DNA from 4 places in the Mesorhizobium sp. WSM4842 genome. Region 2 is predicted to be linked to each of the others. Evidence: predicted binding sites of a transcription regulator. Region 2 holds the regulator's gene; each other region holds the start of a gene.

What was found. Region 2 encodes LexA, which represses DNA repair genes until DNA is damaged. Its sites were predicted from a motif close to TGTTCNNNNTGTGTTCNG; they were not measured.
Region 1: the regulator LexA is predicted to act here: its motif matches at 1,949-1,966, upstream of ruvC (crossover junction endodeoxyribonuclease RuvC).
Region 3: the regulator LexA is predicted to act here: its motif matches at 2,364-2,381, upstream of AC0NIE_RS07130 (helicase-related protein).
Region 4: the regulator LexA is predicted to act here: its motif matches at 2,746-2,763, upstream of dinB (DNA polymerase IV).

Annotation. Positions count from the first base shown of each region.
Region 1 covers NZ_CM148372.1:1,459,134-1,463,325, forward strand. The annotation lists gene AC0NIE_RS06915 (DUF2269 family protein) at 1-27, opposite strand, end outside; gene AC0NIE_RS06920 (hypothetical protein) at 375-779, shown strand; gene rcdA (protease adaptor protein RcdA) at 1,142-1,672, shown strand; gene ruvC (crossover junction endodeoxyribonuclease RuvC) at 2,008-2,517, shown strand; gene ruvA (Holliday junction branch migration protein RuvA) at 2,528-3,148, shown strand; gene ruvB (Holliday junction branch migration DNA helicase RuvB) at 3,192-4,192, shown strand, end outside.
Region 2 covers NZ_CM148372.1:4,379,811-4,384,002, forward strand. The annotation lists gene AC0NIE_RS21200 (ComEC/Rec2 family competence protein) at 1-2,111, shown strand, start outside; gene lexA (transcriptional repressor LexA) at 2,105-2,842, opposite strand; gene AC0NIE_RS21210 (molybdopterin molybdotransferase MoeA) at 2,946-4,151, opposite strand; gene moaC (cyclic pyranopterin monophosphate synthase MoaC) at 4,154-4,192, opposite strand, start outside.
Region 3 covers NZ_CM148372.1:1,504,317-1,508,508, forward strand. The annotation lists gene AC0NIE_RS07130 (helicase-related protein) at 1-2,197, opposite strand, end outside; gene AC0NIE_RS07135 (TetR/AcrR family transcriptional regulator) at 2,868-3,452, opposite strand; gene AC0NIE_RS07140 (FAD-dependent monooxygenase) at 3,536-4,192, shown strand, end outside.
Region 4 covers NZ_CM148372.1:3,341,157-3,345,348, forward strand. The annotation lists gene AC0NIE_RS16085 (DUF1326 domain-containing protein) at 1-408, shown strand, start outside; gene AC0NIE_RS16090 (DUF2182 domain-containing protein) at 417-1,445, shown strand; gene dinB (DNA polymerase IV) at 1,453-2,694, opposite strand; gene AC0NIE_RS16100 (IS110 family RNA-guided transposase) at 3,008-3,979, opposite strand; gene AC0NIE_RS16105 (GNAT family N-acetyltransferase) at 4,189-4,192, opposite strand, start outside.

The DNA of each region.
Region 1 (4,192 bases), 2.9 Mb from region 2:
AAATTTGACGATCGAGTACCAATCCATGGTTGCCTCCTTGGGTGTTTGACGATTGCGAGCGGCGCACATTTTGCTCCATCTCGCTGCGAGGAGCGGGGCGTTTAGCGCGGCGCCTGTTTCGGAACGATGTCGCGCGGGAGGCAGCTTTGTTTCGGCGTCCGATGAGACACGGCCGTAACGGCATCGTTCAACGATTGCGCAAGCGCATCGCGCCGTTTCCTGCTATTCTGACAGCACCGGGAGGGATCGGGCGCCATGCGGCATCGTCCAGAAACATTGCCGATGCTAATGCACCGATGCCGGGGACCCGGTGGCGGATCAACCGCCTGAACTCAGCCCATTCCGAATACGGAAAAGGTAAATCGGGGGATACTATGCAAAAGGTAGCACGAAATTTCTTCACGCTGGCCGTCATCTACGCGATGTTCGGGATGGCGCTCGGCCTTCAGATGGCGATCAGCCAGGACCATGGCCAGATGCCGACCCACGCCCACATCATGGTGGCCGGATGGCTGATGTCGGCGGTGTTCGCCTTCTTCTACCATCTGTTTCCGGCAGTCGCGGAAAAGAGGCTTGCCACCGTTCATTTCTGGTTGACGGCAATCAGTGGCATCGGCCTGTTGATCGGCCTCTACATCATGCTTGGCGGCAACCCCGCGATCGAGCCGCTGGTGGCAACATCCTCGATGGGTTTTTACGCAGGATTGCTGCTGTTCGCCTACATCGCGCTACCGGTGGTTTGGAAAGCCGAGCGGCTTGCTCAAGCCCAAAAGGCCTGAATATTGTGCTGTTACGGCACAGGCGGGCGACGCTTGTTCAAAAAATATCCGCGCCGTTAAGGCTTCATTAAGCTTTACAGGCGTTTACTATGTGCATCCAGTGATCTGGATTCTTACCGAGTGGTTGGAGCCACTTTGTTTGACGCCTCCCTGTTAAACTCCTGAGAGCCGCCTTATCCGCGGCTCTTTTTTTGTCCGCGATCCGGATTGCCAACGCCTGCGCCGCCATTAACCGTTTGTTAAACATGTGCTTGCCTTCGCCGGCGGCGAAGCGCATTTTCAACCCTCGGTCATATAGGGTGCAGGGCGTGACGGCGATGACGCCGATTCGGCCGGCTGTAAGGCAAGTGCAGGGCGTATCGATGAACGATCCTTCGAAGGGAAGCGCGAAAACCATCAAGCTGGCGGAGCGCCGGGTTTTCTCCCAATCCTTCAAGCCGCTCTACCAGGAAGGCATGGGCCTGGTCGAGCAGGCGGCCGAATATCTGGACGGCAAGGGCCGGGCCGAGGCGAAGAAACTGTCCAGGCTGGCGGCGACGCTCTATGCGGCCGAATCGATGCGATTGACCACGAGGCTGATGCAGGTCGCCTCCTGGCTGCTTTTGCAGCGCGCGGCGAATTCCGGCGAGATGACCCGCGATCAGGTTGCTTCCGAAAAATCCAAGGTGCGTCTCGACACCGCTTCCGCCAACAACGATGCGGCAGGCTGGGTCGAACTGCCCAAGGATTTTCTTGATCTCGTCAACCGTTCGCTGCGCCTGCAGGCGCTGGTGCGTCGCATGGACGAGGAAATCTACGGCAGCGCCGTGGCCGAGGTCTCGCCATCCGGCCACCCCGTCAATCCGGTTTCCGATCAGATCACGCTGCTGAACACGGCTTTCGCCCGCGGCTGAGAGACTGTTTGGAAACTCTACTCCGGCGGCCATCTGACGGCGTTTTTCTGCGCTTACCTACAGCGCCGCGCGTCCTTCTTGGACGCACAAAGGACGCTGTAGCACTTTTGATTTTGCGCATGATCCTTTCCGAAAATCTCTCCGATTTTCGGGATCATGCGGGCTCACGGACCCAAATGTCCGCTCCGCTCCGGTTCTCGAAACCACCACCATATGACTCGCCGGAGCGACTTTCGAAACGGCCTCTTAGAGGCTCTCCTGGACGTAGCCAGAACCTGTTTCTGGTTTGTTCACATTTCGCTGGCATCGCTGTCCGCCAAGGGTAGACTTGGTGGATGGGGGAAACGATTCGCATTATCGGCATCGATCCGGGGCTGAGGCGCACCGGCTGGGGCATCGTCGAGAGCCTCGGCAATTCGCTGCGCTTCGTCGCCTCCGGAACCGTCCGTTCCGACGACAAGGCGGCGCTGGCGACACGGCTTTGCCAGTTGCATGACGGGCTTGCCGAGATCCTGCATACCGCCATGCCGCACGAGGCGGCGGTCGAGCAGACCTTCGTCAACAAGGATGCGGCGGCGACGCTGAAGCTTGGCCAGGCGCGCGGCATCGCCATGCTGGTGCCGGCGCTGGCCGGTCTGGTCGTTGCCGAATATGCGCCCAACGCCGTCAAGAAGGCGGTGATCGGCGTCGGCCATGGCGACAAGAAGCAGATCCACATGATGGTCAAGGTGCTGATGCCGAAGGCGACGTTCGACACCGACGATGCCGCCGACGCGCTGGCCATTGCCATCTGCCACGCGCATCACCGGCAGAGTGTTGTCTACAGGATGGCGGCGCTGGCATGAGGGACCACACATGATCGGCAAGCTCAAAGGCACGCTGGACGAGGTCGACGAGGATTTCTGCATCGTCGATGTGCACGGCGTCGGCTATGTCGCCCACTGCTCGGCGCGCACGCTTGCCGCTTTGCCGGCACCCGGCGAGGCGGTGGTGCTGTTCATCGAGACCTATGTGCGCGAGGATATGCTGCGGCTCTACGGTTTCCAGTCGGTGCTGGAGCGCGAGTGGTTCCGGCTGTTGATGAGCAATGTGCAGGGCGTCGGCGCCAAGGTGGCACTGGCCATTCTGTCGACGCTGGCGCCGGCCGATCTCGCCAATGCCATCGCGCTACGTGATATTGCCATGGTCAGCCGCGCGCCCGGCGTCGGCAAAAAGGTGGCTGAGCGCATCGTCACCGAACTGAAGAACAAGGCGCCAGCCTATGCGGGCACTGCCTCCGGCACCATCGGCCTGAAGCAGGAACTCGGCGATGGCGTCGCGCCGGCGCCGATCACCGACGCCGTCTCGGCGCTGGTCAATCTCGGCTATTCGCGCGATACCGCCGCCAATGCGGTGGCGGCGGCGCTGAAGAGCGCCGGCGAGGATGCGGATGCTTCGAAGCTGATCCGCTTCGGGCTGAAGGAGCTGGCGCGGTGAGTCTGCGCTTGTCCCGTTCCCTGCCCTGTGCAAGGAAGGCCGCATGAGCCTTTCGCCACGCCTCATTGCTCCCGACAAGCGCGGCGAGGATGCCGAGCAGACCTTGCGGCCGCAGACGCTCGGCGACTTCGTCGGCCAAGCGGCGGTGCGGGCCAATCTCAAAGTGTTCATCGAGGCTGCCAAGGGCCGCAGCGAGGCGCTTGACCACGTGCTGTTCGTCGGGCCGCCCGGCCTCGGCAAGACGACGCTGGCGCAGATCATGGCGCGTGAGCTCGGTGTCAATTTCCGCTCGACCTCCGGTCCGGTCATCGCCAAGGCCGGCGATCTCGCAGCTCTGCTCACCAATCTCGAAGACCGCGACGTGCTGTTCATCGACGAGATCCACCGGCTCAACCCGGCGGTCGAGGAAATTCTCTATCCGGCGATGGAGGATTTCCAGCTCGACCTGATCATCGGCGAAGGGCCGGCGGCGCGCTCGGTCAAGATCGATCTTGCCCGCTTCACCCTCGTCGCCGCTACCACCCGGCTCGGCCTTTTGACCAACCCGCTGCGCGACCGCTTCGGCATTCCAGTCCGCCTCAATTTCTACTCCGTCGAGGAACTGGAGCAGATCGTGCGGCGCGGCGCCCGCATTCTTGCGATGCCGCTCGGCGACGATGGCGCGCTGGAGATCGCGCGACGCGCGCGTGGGACACCGCGCATCGCCGGCCGCCTTTTGCGCCGCGTGCGTGATTTTGCATCAGTCGCCGGCGACGGTCATGTCGATCGCCAGATCGCCGACGAGGCGCTGACGCGGCTCGAGGTCGACGCGCTCGGCCTCGACGCGCTCGACCGCCGCTATCTCTCGATGATCGCGCGGAATTTTGGCGGCGGGCCGGTCGGCATCGAGACTATTGCGGCAGGGCTTTCCGAGCCGCGCGACGCCATCGAGGACATCATAGAGCCCTATCTGATCCAGCAGGGTTTTATTCAGCGCACGCCGCGCGGCCGCGTGCTGACCGCCAATGCCTGGCGGCATCTCGGACTCGACGCGCCGAAGGATCT
Region 2 (4,192 bases):
AACCGGACTTTCCGCAGCCTATTGCCGTCGTGGTCCTCACGGCATTGTGTGCGGCAGTGACACGCTCATGGCGCAAAACGCATCTGTGCTTCATGGCAGCGTTGCTGTGCGCACTCGGGCTACTCGCCGCCAAGGTTGAAACCTGGCGCGTGGGAACGCAGATGCTCGGCTCGGAAATCCAGACCCAGCTCACCGGCCGTGTCGTTAGGCTCGATCAGATGGCGAACGGCCGGATCAGGCTGACCATCGACGTGATGTCGACCGCCCGGCCGACACTGCGTTATGCGCCGGAACGTGTCAGGGTTTCGGCACGCAAAATTCCCGCTGAGATGACCGCAGGCTCGGTGGCAACCGGCTATGTGAGGCTTCTGCCTCCGACTGGCCCGGTTAGGCCGGACAGTTATGACTTCTCCTTCGACAGCTATTTCGCCGGTATCGGTGCCAGTGGCTTTTTCCTCGGCAATCCGAAGATCGTCGTTTCCGAAGATGCACCGTTCGCCGCGCGCATTTCTTCCTCGATCGAAAAGGCGCGTGAAACCATCGCCGACCATATCAGGGACAGCATCGGTGGCGCCGAGGGGGAGATTGCCGCCGCGCTGATCGTCGGCGTGCGTGCCGGCATTCCCGAAGAGATAAACGAATCGATGCGGCGCACCGGCATCTACCACATCATCTCGATTTCCGGCCTGCACATGGCGCTTGTCGCCGGCACCATCATGGGATTGCTGCGCGGCGCCTTTGCGCTGGTTCCCGATTTTTCGTCGCGCCGGCCGGTCAAAAAATATGCGGCTGCTGCCGCACTCGTTTCCATCGCTGCCTATCTGATTTTTTCCGGTATCGTGGTCGCGGCTGAACGCAGCTTTATCATGCTGGCGGTAATGCTTGTCGCCGTGCTGTTCGACCGGGCGGCACTCACCATGCGCAATCTGGCGATTTCGGCCATCGCCGTCATCGTCGTGTCGCCGCACGAGGTGGTCGGCCCAAGCTTCCAGATGTCCTTCGCCGCGACCGCTGCTCTCGTGGGCGCCTATGCCGGCTGGTCCGACTATCGTGCCGACAAGGCCACCGCGCCGCCACAGCGACGGTCAACGATCGCTTTCGTCACGCGAAAACTTGCCGCTGGGACAGGTACCATCGCAATGACCTCCATCATTGCCGGCAGCGCCACCGCACTCTTCGCCATCTGGCACTTCCAGCGCGTCTCGCCGCTCAGCCTGTTCGCCAATCTGGCCGTCATGCCGATCGTCACGGTCGTGATGTTCCTGGCCGTCGTCAGCGCCTTGGCAATGCCGTTCGGCTTCGACGGCCCTTTCCTATACATGATGGGCAAGGGGCTGACGGCCATGATTGCAATATCGGGATGGATCTCCGAGCGGTCGCCGGTCGATGCCGTCGGGCTGATCTCGTTGCAGTCGGTTCTGCTGGTGACGGCCGCCCTGGTCATCGCCACGATGGCAACGACATGGTTGCGGCTTGCGGCACTTCCCTTTGCGCTCGCCGGCCTGCTGACGATTTCCGAGACGCGCACCCCCGACGTGCTGATTTCGGAAGATGCGCATCTGGTGGCGCTGCCGATCGGCGGCGGCGAACTTGCCGTCAACCGGGTGCGCTCGAACGAATTCACCACCGACAACTGGAAACATGCGCTGGTTTCAGCGACCATTGTCGAGCCGGAGACATTCGAAAAAGGAGACGTGCGGTTCGACATCGTCGACCCGGCCGACCTGCCGCCGGGAGCGCCCTTCTACTGCACTGCCGGCCTGTGCCTCGCCCGGCACCAGTCCGGCGCGATCATCGCGCTCGCCGACGACCGCAAAACCGCACGGCCAGCCTGTGCCTTTGCGGATTTGATCGTCATCGATGATGCCACAGCCTATTATAATCCCTGCCGCAATCCGCTGGTTCTCGTCGTCACCAAACGGCAGCTCGCTCGCATGGGCAGTGCCGCCGTCTTTTTCGATCCGCTATCTGCGACGACGCGCGCAGAAATCCGTTTTGCCGTCAGACAGCCCTATAGGCCTTGGCATGAGCAGCGGAGATTTTCGCGCGAGGCGAGGGGCCTGCCGCCATACCGCAGGGCCGAGAAACCCAAAAAGCCTGCCGTTCAGTAACGCCGGATCAGTCCGACGAGCTTGCCTTGCACCTTGACCCTGTCCGGCCCGAAGATGCGCGTCTCATAGGCCGGATTGGCGGCTTCCAGTGCGATCGAGGCACCTTTGCGGCGGAACCGCTTCAGCGTCGCTTCCTCGTCGTCGACCAAGGCGACGATGATCTCGCCAGGCTGGGCGGTGTCGGCGTTGCGGATGATGACCGTGTCGCCGTCGAAAATGCCGGCCTCGATCATCGAGTCACCCTTGACCTCCAGCGCGTAGTGCGTGCCGCCGGTGATCATGTCCGGTGGTACCGAAATCGAATGCGTCTGGTGCTGGATGGCGTCGATCGGCACACCGGCAGCGATGCGGCCCATCACCGGTATGGAGATGGTGGCAACGACGTCGTCGTCATTGCCGGCTGCGGGCATGCGCGAAGGCGCCGGCTTGATCTGTCGTCCGAGGCTGCCCTGCCCAAGGCTGCCCTGAATGACGCTTGGCGAGAATTTGCGCGCCGCATTGAGGCCGGGCGCGATCGAATCGGGCAGGCGCAGCACCTCCAGCGCGCGGGCGCGGTTGGGCAGGCGGCGAATGAAACCGCGCTCCTCCAGTGCAGTGATCAGCCGATGGATCCCCGACTTCGAGGCGAGGTCGAGCGCTTCCTTCATCTCGTCGAACGAGGGCGGAATGCCGCTTTCCTTCAGCCGCTCGTGGATGAACATCAGCAGTTCATGTTGTTTGCGTGTCAGCATCGCGACCCCAACAGAATCAGAAAAACAAACCCAGAACAAACACTATCTGTTCCAGTTGTGTTCCGCAACCGTTTAAAATTTAATGAATGTGTTGACGTTTTGTTCAGCGTAGCATCAGCACGCTGCACGCGGCGCCCGTCGCGGCTGGGGGAGCGAACGGCTCGCGCACGATCAGCCCGTTGGCGTCGGCCAGCATTTTGAGCATCGAGGAATCCTGGATGCCGAACGGGGTCGCCAGCAGCGTGCCGGCTTCTTCGCTAACCACGGCGCGTACATAGTCCTGCCTGAGATCGTTGGCCGGCATGGCGGCGCCGAGCCGCGCCTGACGCATGTCCTGCCGGAAGGCGCGGCCGCCGAGCCGCGCAAGCAGCGGCGTCAGAAAGAGCTGCGTGCAGACCAGGCTCGCCACCGGATTGCCAGGCAGGCCGATGCAGCGGATGTCACCCAGCCGCCCGAACATCAGCGGCTTGCCGGGCCGCATGGCGATTTTCCAGAAATCGAGCGTCATGCCTTCACCGGTCAGCACGTCATGAACCAGGTCATGGTCGCCGACCGAGGCGCCGCCCAGCGTGACGATGACGTCGGCGCCTGCGTCGACCGCTTGTTTCACCAGCGTGGCGATCGCCTCCTTGCGGTCGGGGGCGATGCCGAGATCGAGCGCGCTGGCGCCGACCGAGCGGGCCGCGGCGGCGACGCCATAGGCATTGGACGAGATGATCTGGTCGGGGCCAAGGTCGCTGCCCGGCGGCAGCAATTCGTCGCCGGTGGCGATGATGGCGACCAACGGCCGTTTCACCACGCTGACCTGCGGGTGGTTGGCCGACGCCGCCAGCGACAATGCCGCCGGATCAAGCGGGCGGCCTTTCTCCAGCAGGACGTCGCCCTTCGAGAAATCGAGCCCGAGGCGGCGGATGTTGCGGCCTTCAACCGTCGACGCGGTCACTTCGATGCTGCCGCCGCCGAGGTCGCGGACATTCTCCTGGATGACGATGGTGTCCGCGCCTGCAGGAAGCGGCGCGCCGGTGAAGATGCGCACGGCCTGCGCCGGGCCGACTGTTCCGGCAAAGCCGCGTCCGGCCGGCGCCATGCCGATCACCGAAAGTCTTGCGGGCACGGATGCGACATCCTCGGCCCGCACGGCATAGCCGTCCATGGCGGACGCGTTGAACGGCGGCTGGGTGCGGAGCGCCAGGAGCGGCTCCGCCAGCACGCGGTCGGCGGCGTCCATCAGGGCGACGCTTTCAGCCTGCAAGGGCGCAGCATCCTCAAGCAGGCGCTCGAGCGCCTCGGCGACCGGAAGCAGTGCCATTATTAGCCTGCCCCCTTGGCATCCGCCTTGTAGTCGCCGGA
Region 3 (4,192 bases), 2.9 Mb from region 2:
TGGGATCGATGACCACCGAGGTGCGGCCGGAGGCCAGCGCGTGGACCACATCGCCAAAGCCGGGCTTGTCCTTGCCGTCGTTCTGCAGCGCCCACAACAGCGTCACCAGTCCGGCCGGGGCCGGCTTGATCAGCGCGGGCGCGAAGACGTGGTAGGCGCCGAAGCGCACGCCGAGCCGGCGAAGGGCGGCGCGGCCTTCCTGGTCGAGCGACTTCATCTCCTGGGCGATGTCGCGGCGGTTGATGAGGCCGAAATGCTCGACGAGCTGGAAGGCAATGCCGCGGCCGATGCCGGTGATCTGCTCGGCGTTCTTGAGGTCGACCAGCGGCTTCAGCAAGGACTCGATCTGGAAATTGACGAAGCGCTCGGCGCGCGCCGCGACCTTGTCGCGGGCTGGTCCGGTGAGCTGCTCGTCGGCCAGCAGCACAAGGCGCGGCTTCAACGGCTCGTCGCCTGCGACCAGCGTGCCGATCGGCGCGCCGATCCAGCGCAGCGTGCCGTCGGAGCCGAGCGCGATGTCGCCATTGGCCGAGGCGCCGAAGCGTTCGGCCCGCGCCTCGAATTCGGCTGCAAGCGCCTTCTGGGCTGCTGTGCGCACTGCCTTGGCGTCCTCGCCGCCGGCGCTCTGGTCGGCGGTGAAGCGGAACCCTTGCAACTCGCCGACATGATGGCCTTCGACGAGGACAGTTCCGGTTGGGCTAATTTCGGCTTCAGGCATGGTATTTTCTCTAAGGCGCCGCATGAGGACGGAAGTCCTGCGGTCTACGAAGCGTTTCGTCAACCGCTCATGCAGCGCATCCGACAATCTGTCTTCGATTTCGCGCGTCTTTTCCTGCCAGTGTGCCTGATCGGCCAGCCAGCCGGGCCGGTTGGAGACGAATGTCCAGGTGCGGATCTGGGCGATCCGGTGCGACAGCGTGTCGATGTCGCCCTCGGTGGTGTCGGCACGGCGCACCTGCTCGGCCATGTAATTCTCGTCGACATGGCCATGCCTGGCAAGGTCCATGTAGATCGAGGCGATCAGGTCGGCATGCTGGGCAGGCGCGATCTTCCTGTAGTCGGGAAGGGCGCAGGCCTCCCACAACAGCGCCACGCGCTTGGCGTTGGTGGCCAAGGCCCGGATATCCTCGTCGCGGGACAAATGCTCGAGCGCCTGCGCATCCACAGCCGGTAGCGCACGCGTCAGGCCTTCGACCGGCGCGTTGGTCTCGGTGGAGCGCTTCAGCGCATCGAGGCTGGCGAAATCGAAATGCGCGGTGCGCCATTGCAGCACTTTCACCGGGTCGAACTCATGCCCTTCGATCTTCTTGACCAGATCTTCGTCGAGCGGATCGACCTGGCCGGTGACGCCGAAAGTGCCGTCGCGCAAGTGCCGGCCGGCGCGGCCGGCGATCTGGCCGAGCTCGGCCGCCGTCAGGTTGCGATACTGGTAGCCATCGAATTTACGGTTTTGAGCGAAGGCGACATGATCGAGATCGAGGTTCAGGCCCATGCCGATCGCATCGGTGGCGACCAGGTAATCGACATCACCCGATTGGAACAGCTCCACCTGCGCGTTGCGAGTGCGGGGTGATAGCGCGCCGAGCACGACGGCCGCACCCCCTTGCTGGCGGCGGATCAGTTCGGCAATCGCATAGACCTCGTCGGCGGAAAAGGCGACGATCGCCGTGCGTCGCGGCAGGCGGGTCAGCTTCTTCGAGCCGGCATAGGCGAGATGCGACAGCCGTGGCCGGGTCACCACCGACACGCCCTTCAGCAGACGCTGGAGGATGCCGTGCATGGTGGCTGCGCCGAGCAGCAATGTCTCCTGGCGGCCGCGCAGATGCAGGATACGGTCGGTGAAGATGTGGCCGCGCTCGAGATCGCCAGCCAGCTGCACCTCGTCGATGGCGACGAAGGCGGCGTTGGTCTCGCGCGGCATGGCTTCGACGGTACAGACCGAATATCTGGCACCGTCGGGCTGGATCTTCTCCTCGCCGGTGATGAGCGCCACCTTGTGAGCGCCGACCTTCTCGCAGACGCGTGAATAAACCTCGCGGGCGAGCAACCTGAGCGGCAGGCCGATGATGCCGCTTTCATGCGCCACCATGCGCTCGATGGCGAGATGGGTCTTACCGGTGTTGGTCGGCCCGAGCACGGCAGTCACGTCGCGGCCCGAGAGGATCAGCGGCTCAATATGTTTCGGCGGGATGTTCATCGACCTGGAAATCAGGCTCTCTTCTTCGCGTTGTCGGGAGCGCGCCCCGTGGCGGCGCGTGTGACAGCCGACACATAGGGATTTCGAGTGCGAAGCGAAAGCGGAATGTTCCGACGGCAGCTCGAAGGCTCTCGTCTGGTGTTGTCAACCGGTCCTGATTAACAGTTGGAACGAGTCTGGAACGAATCAGCTACGAATCGCTGACTCTTGCTGATTCAGGTTTTGTTCACGGCTACATCTGGACTTTTTGCCGACGAGTCTCACCACATGCTGAATCGCCGAACTGGCCCGATTCATGCAGGGCGGACGTCCTCCTTAACAGTTGCCGGTAAACGATCGGCGCAGGCCGGCGGGCATCACCCAACATTATGAAATTATTGATCTTTCCTAACGCGCCTTTACGGTTTGAGGGATGTTTTCAGCCTTTGTCGTTAACCTTCCGGTCAAAGCCGGAACGAAACGGCGACGAATCAGCGCTGGCGGGTGTTTCCCGGTTTGTTCACCCCAATATGTTGTGTCGTGAACAGGTTTTCCACCTGTTATCAACAGGCGAGGAACAGGGTTTTGCACAGGCTGTGCGGCCGCCGTTAACTTTTGCGTGCCGCTTCGGCACAAATCGGTGTCACGTCCGTCGGTCGGCGCAGTCGCGCACGAGGACCAGACTCCGGGTTCAAGAAATGTCCTCTCCCACGGCATAGCGCTGCAAAGTAGGGCCGACGTTCTGAATGATTTCATCGTGGGACAGGGCGACGACGGGCGGAAGCCGCAGCAGGTATCGGCACATCGCCAAACCCAGCAACTGGCTCGAAACGAGCCCGGCACGTCGACCCGCGTCGGCGGGATCAGCGACCGCCGCAACCACCGGCCTGACCTGGTTGCCAAATACGTCACGCAGCTTTTCGGCGGCGAATTCGTTCGACGTCGCCGAACGCAGCAGAATTGCCATGCCAGGACCGCTGGCCGCGCCCTCCCAGATTTCGAGAAAACGCCTGATCAGCGTTTCACCGATGGTGTTTCGGTCGATCACCCGAAGTGCCGGCAATTGCAGGTCGACGACCGCCGCCCTGGCGAACAGCTCGTCCTTGCTGCGGAAATAGCGGATCACCATGGCCGGATCGATCGAGGCATGCGCCGCGACGTCGCGGATGGAGGCGCCGTCATAGCCGCGCTCGGCGAACAGGAGCCTCGCGGCCTCGAGGATTTGGGCGCGCGTGCGGTCCGACTTGCTGGGTTTCTTCGGCTGATTCTCGGTCATGAAAATTCATATGCCAACGGCCGTTGACAAATGCAATAGCTTCGACTAGAAAGTCAACGATCGTTGACAAATGGAGAGAAAAAATGTTGCCCGATACAACGGAAGTCCTGATCATTGGCGCCGGCCCGACCGGCATGGCGCTGTCCATCGTGCTGCACCAAGCCGGTGTCGATCATGTTCTGATCGACAGGCTGGCGCAGGGCCTTCAGACCTCGCGGGCTGGCGTCATCCACTCGCAGACGCTGGAAACGCTGGAGCCTCTCGGCGTCACGCAGCGGCTGAGCGAACTTGCCCTGAAGCTGCAGAATTTCGCCATCCGCGACCGCAATCGGGCGCAGCTCACGCTTGATTTCGGCAAGCTTCCGTCAAGGCATCCCTATTTGATGATGCTGCCTCAGAACCTGACCGAGCAGGTGTTCGCCGAACGGATCGCAGCCCTGGGCGGTGTGATTCACCGCATGGTCGAGGCCAAGGCGGTCGTTCAGGATGCTGACGGCGCGCGCGTGACGGTGGTCGAGAACGGCCGCGAGAAACTGATATCGGCACGCTATGTCGTTGGTGCCGACGGCATGCAAAGCCTGGTGCGCAGGTCGACCGGCATCGAGTTCGACGGCGCGGCCTATGACGCTTCGTTCGTACTCGCCGATGTTCGTCTCGACTGGCCGGTTGGGCCGACGGAAGTGTCGCTGTTCTTTGCACCGGCCGGGCTGGTGGTGGTGGCGCCGCTTCCGGACGGATCG
Region 4 (4,192 bases), 1.0 Mb from region 2:
TTCGTCGACGAGAATGCAACCGACCGGCAGCGTAACGCGCTGCTGCGCATCATGACCGGCCAGGACACCGACCCGTTCGCGACGATGTTCGCCGTCTACGCCTCAACCGTGACAAAAATGAATGAGCCGGTGTTCACGAAGATCGATCTCGACCTCGATATTGACGGCCGCAGGGGCCGCATCTTCGTCAAGGACTACATCGAAACGGTCGGCGAACCGATCCGCAACAAGGTGACGGGTGCGGACTCGCGCGCGCAGATCGTGTTGCCGAACGGCTTCGAATATGCGGTCGCCGAGATCGGCAGTGCTTCGAGCACAACCAGCGGCCCGGTTCAGGTGACCACGAAGGACAGTTACGGCCAGTTCGCGCGGCTGCATCTCAACAATCACGGGGTGGTGCGGGCCTGACGCCTCGCATGAACGGCGCGTCGCCACTGGAACGCCTGCTCAGACGCGACCGCGTCATCACGATTGCGGGCGTGGTGGCGCTGTGCCTGCTGGCCTGGCTTTACATCGTCGCCGGTGCAGGGCTCGGCATGAATGCGTGGGAGATGTCGAGGCTCGCGCTGTTCCCCCACCAGCAAACTGCCGGCGTGACCTCCGATATGCCCGGCATGGATATGTCTGGCATGAATATGTCTGGCATGGACATGCCCGGCATGGACATGAGCGCGATGGCCGCAGCGACGGAACCGCGGGTCTGGGGGGCCGCGAACTGGGCGCTGATGATCGCCATGTGGTGGGTCATGATGATCGCCATGATGTCGCCGAGCGCGGCGCCGACCATCCTGCTCTATGCGAGCGTGCATCGCCATGCGCTCGCACAGGGCCAGATCCAGGACAAGCTCGCGCCCACCGGCGTATTTATGGCAGGCTACCTCCTGGTCTGGCTGGGGTTCTCCGTTGCGGCGACCGCGTTGCATCGGCTGCTCGAACGCGAAGCCTTCGCTTCCGCGACGCTGATGAGCTCACAAAGCCGCTGGCTTTCAGCCATCGTCCTGATCGCCGCGGGCCTCTATCAGCTCTCGCCGCTCAAGAACGCCTGCCTGTCGCATTGCCGGGCACCGACGGCGTTCCTTGCCCGACACTGGCGTCCCCACGCACTCGGCGCGCTGCGTTTTGGGCGCACTGCACGGGGCGTTTTGTGTCGGATGCTGCTGGATGCTGATGGCGTTGTTGTTCGTGGGGGGCATCATGAACCTGGTGTGGGTTGCCGGGCTCGCCATTCTGGTGCTGGTAGAAAAGGCGTTTCCTGCCGGCCAGCGGGTTGGCCGGGCGGCCGGCATCGTCCTGATCGCCTGGGGCGGCGCAACGCTTTTGGTCTGACGACCAGAAGACGCAGAAAATTTGCGAGCGGGTGCTGCCCTATCCGGTTGATGCCAAAAACCGGTGCACAACGAACTGGATCCAAGAACGTCATTCCGGCGATTTGCGACCAAGAGTAATCGCGGCTCACAATTCCTTTTCGGCCAGCTCTCGAAACGCGTCGGGGACCGAGCGCGACTGCCCGAGCGCGACCGAGGCATAGCCGACCGCCTCCCAGCCGAAACGGTCGCGGATCTTGTCGATGGCGCGGTCGGCGGTCCAGCGCGCCGCGCCCTTCCTGGTGCCGGGGCGGCGCCCGTCGTCATCGAGGCCGAGCGGCAGTTCCAGCTGCAGGGCCGGTTGCTTTTCCAGATGCGAGACGGCGATCGCCAGCAGCGAGATGGTCTTTTCGTGCGGATGATCGACAAGCACCTTGCGCACCAGCGCCTCGGCGATTTCGGCCAGCATGGCGGTTGCCGAAATCGGCTGGTCGAGGGAGATCGAGCGGGTCACCGAGCGCAGATCGGCAAAGCGGACGCGGACCGCCACCGTGCGGCCGGGCCGTGATTTCGCCCGCAGCCTGGTGGCGACCCTGTCGGCCAGATGCAGCAGCGCCGGCACGAAGATTTTTGCCTCGGCCGGCTTCCTGCCGAGCGCCGATTGTGCGCCGGCCGATCGCGCCCGGCGCTGCGTCTCGAGCTTGCGCGGATCGCGGTTCCAGGCCAGCGCGTTGAGTTTTTCGCCCGCCGCCGGCCCGAGCAGGCGCTCCAGCGACCAGCCAGGCGTCTTCGCCAGTTCGCCGACGGTGCGCACACCGATGCCGGCCAGCCGCTCCCTGGTGACCGGGCCGACGCCCCACATCAGCTCGACCGGCAGATCGTGCAGGAACGCCAACTCGTGGCGTGGATCGACGACCACCAGCCCGTCGGGCTTGGCCACTTGCGAGGCGATCTTGGCCAGGTGCTTGGTGCGCGCCACGCCGACCGAGATCGGCAGACCGAGCTCCGCCCGCACGCGGCGGCGGATGGTTGTGGCGATCTCGGCCGGCGGACCGAACAGATGGGTGCAGCCGGCGACGTCGGCGAAGGCCTCGTCGATGGAGATCCGCTCGACCATCGGCGTGAAATCGCCAAGCACTTTGATGGCCGCGTCGCCGAGCCGCTGATAATCCTTGAAATGGCCGCCGACGAAAATCAGCCCGGGGCAGAGTTCCCGGGCGCGCCGCCCCGGCATGCCGCCACGCACGCCAAAGGCCTTGGCCTCGTAGGAAGCGGCCAGCACCACACCGCCGCCGACGGCGATCGGCTTGCCGCGCAGGGCCGGGTCGAGCAACTGTTCGACCGAGGCATAGAAGGCATCCAGATCCGCGTGGAGGATGTTGGCTTCCATCCGGCCCGTTCGCCCGCGGCGGTTCGAACGCCGCATGTCTTGAGGTTTGTATGGAACATAAAGAGAACATTGCGGGTGGATTGTCAAGGAGCGTGGAGGGCAGGTGGAGGGCAATCGCTTGAGGTTTGCGCTGCCCCTCATCGCCCTGCCGGGCACTTCTCCCCGTATAGGGACGGGGAGAAGGACGCTCTCATCGATGGTTTCGCCAATCACCAACGTTGCAGGAAAGTGCCGAGGTTGCGGACAGCCCCCTTCGCCCCGTCACTATACGGGGAGAAGGTGCCGGCAGGCGGATGAGCATCTGTGTTTGTTGTCAAGGGGCGATTGGGCTCCAGAAGCGGTCTTGGGCGATGAGTGCGTTGGCCATGACGACGAGCTTTCGCATGACGGCGACGAGGATGACCTTTGCGGCCTTTCCGGCGTTGCGCAGGCGTGCGGCGAAGGCGGCAAGGTCCTTGTTGTAGCGGCTTGCCGACAGCGCCGCCATGTAGAGGACGTTTCTGACAGCCTTGCGTCCGCCTTTGATTGCACGGCGGCCCTGACGCGGCCCGCTGTCGTGGGCGACGGGGGCGAGGCCGGTCAGCATGGCCGCCTGTTTGGCGTTGAGCGTGCCCATCTCGGCGAGACCGACCAGCAGCGCGGTGGCCGTGATCGGGCCAATGCCCGGGATCGACACCAAGATGGCGTGGCGGCGGGCAAGGGCGGGGTCGGCCGAGATCAGGCGAGCGGTTTCGGTTTCGAGACGGACGAGGTGGCGTTCGATCATCCGCAGTCTGCGCTTGAGTTCGGCGCGCAGAAAGGGGCTTTGGAGTGTCGCCAAGCGGTTGATGAGCGCGGTGCGTTCGGCACTGGCGGCACCGCGCACGCCGACGATTTCCTGCAATGCTTCCATCGCAAGCGAAGCCGGTACCGTCTCGGCCGGTTCGAGTGCGACCCCCATCAAGGCCAGCAGCCTGGCGTCGATCCTATCGGTCTTGGCGAGCTGGCCGCAGGCTTCGGCAAAGAGCCGAGCGCGCAGCGGGTTGACGACGGCCACGGCCAATCCCGCCTCGTGCAGCGAGCGTTGCGCCGCCCGATGGTATTTGGACGTCGCCTCCAGGACCACCCGCCTCACCGCAAGCTCGCCGAGCAGGCGCTTCAGCCGCCGCAGTCCGCCACTGTCATTGGCGACGCGGAAGCTCTTGCCGGCCGGATGGACGTAGACATCCAGCCACTCTTTACACACGTCGATGCCGGCATAGACTGGCGGCGTCGCATTCGGTTCGGACAATACCTTGCCTTGCATGCGGGACTTGCTCCCCATCATCTGTTCAGGACCAATGTGAGAACGAATGGACCTTGCTCATCCGCGGCTCACACCAAGGGGCGTACGGTCCCATCCGTCCACTCCCCGGCGGACGGCCATCCGTCGGGGAGTACAGCTATCTTGCACAAATAGCCGCAATCCGAACATGCAAGGGGCAGCGCCGACTTCGGCAATCAGCCGATCGAGCGCTAC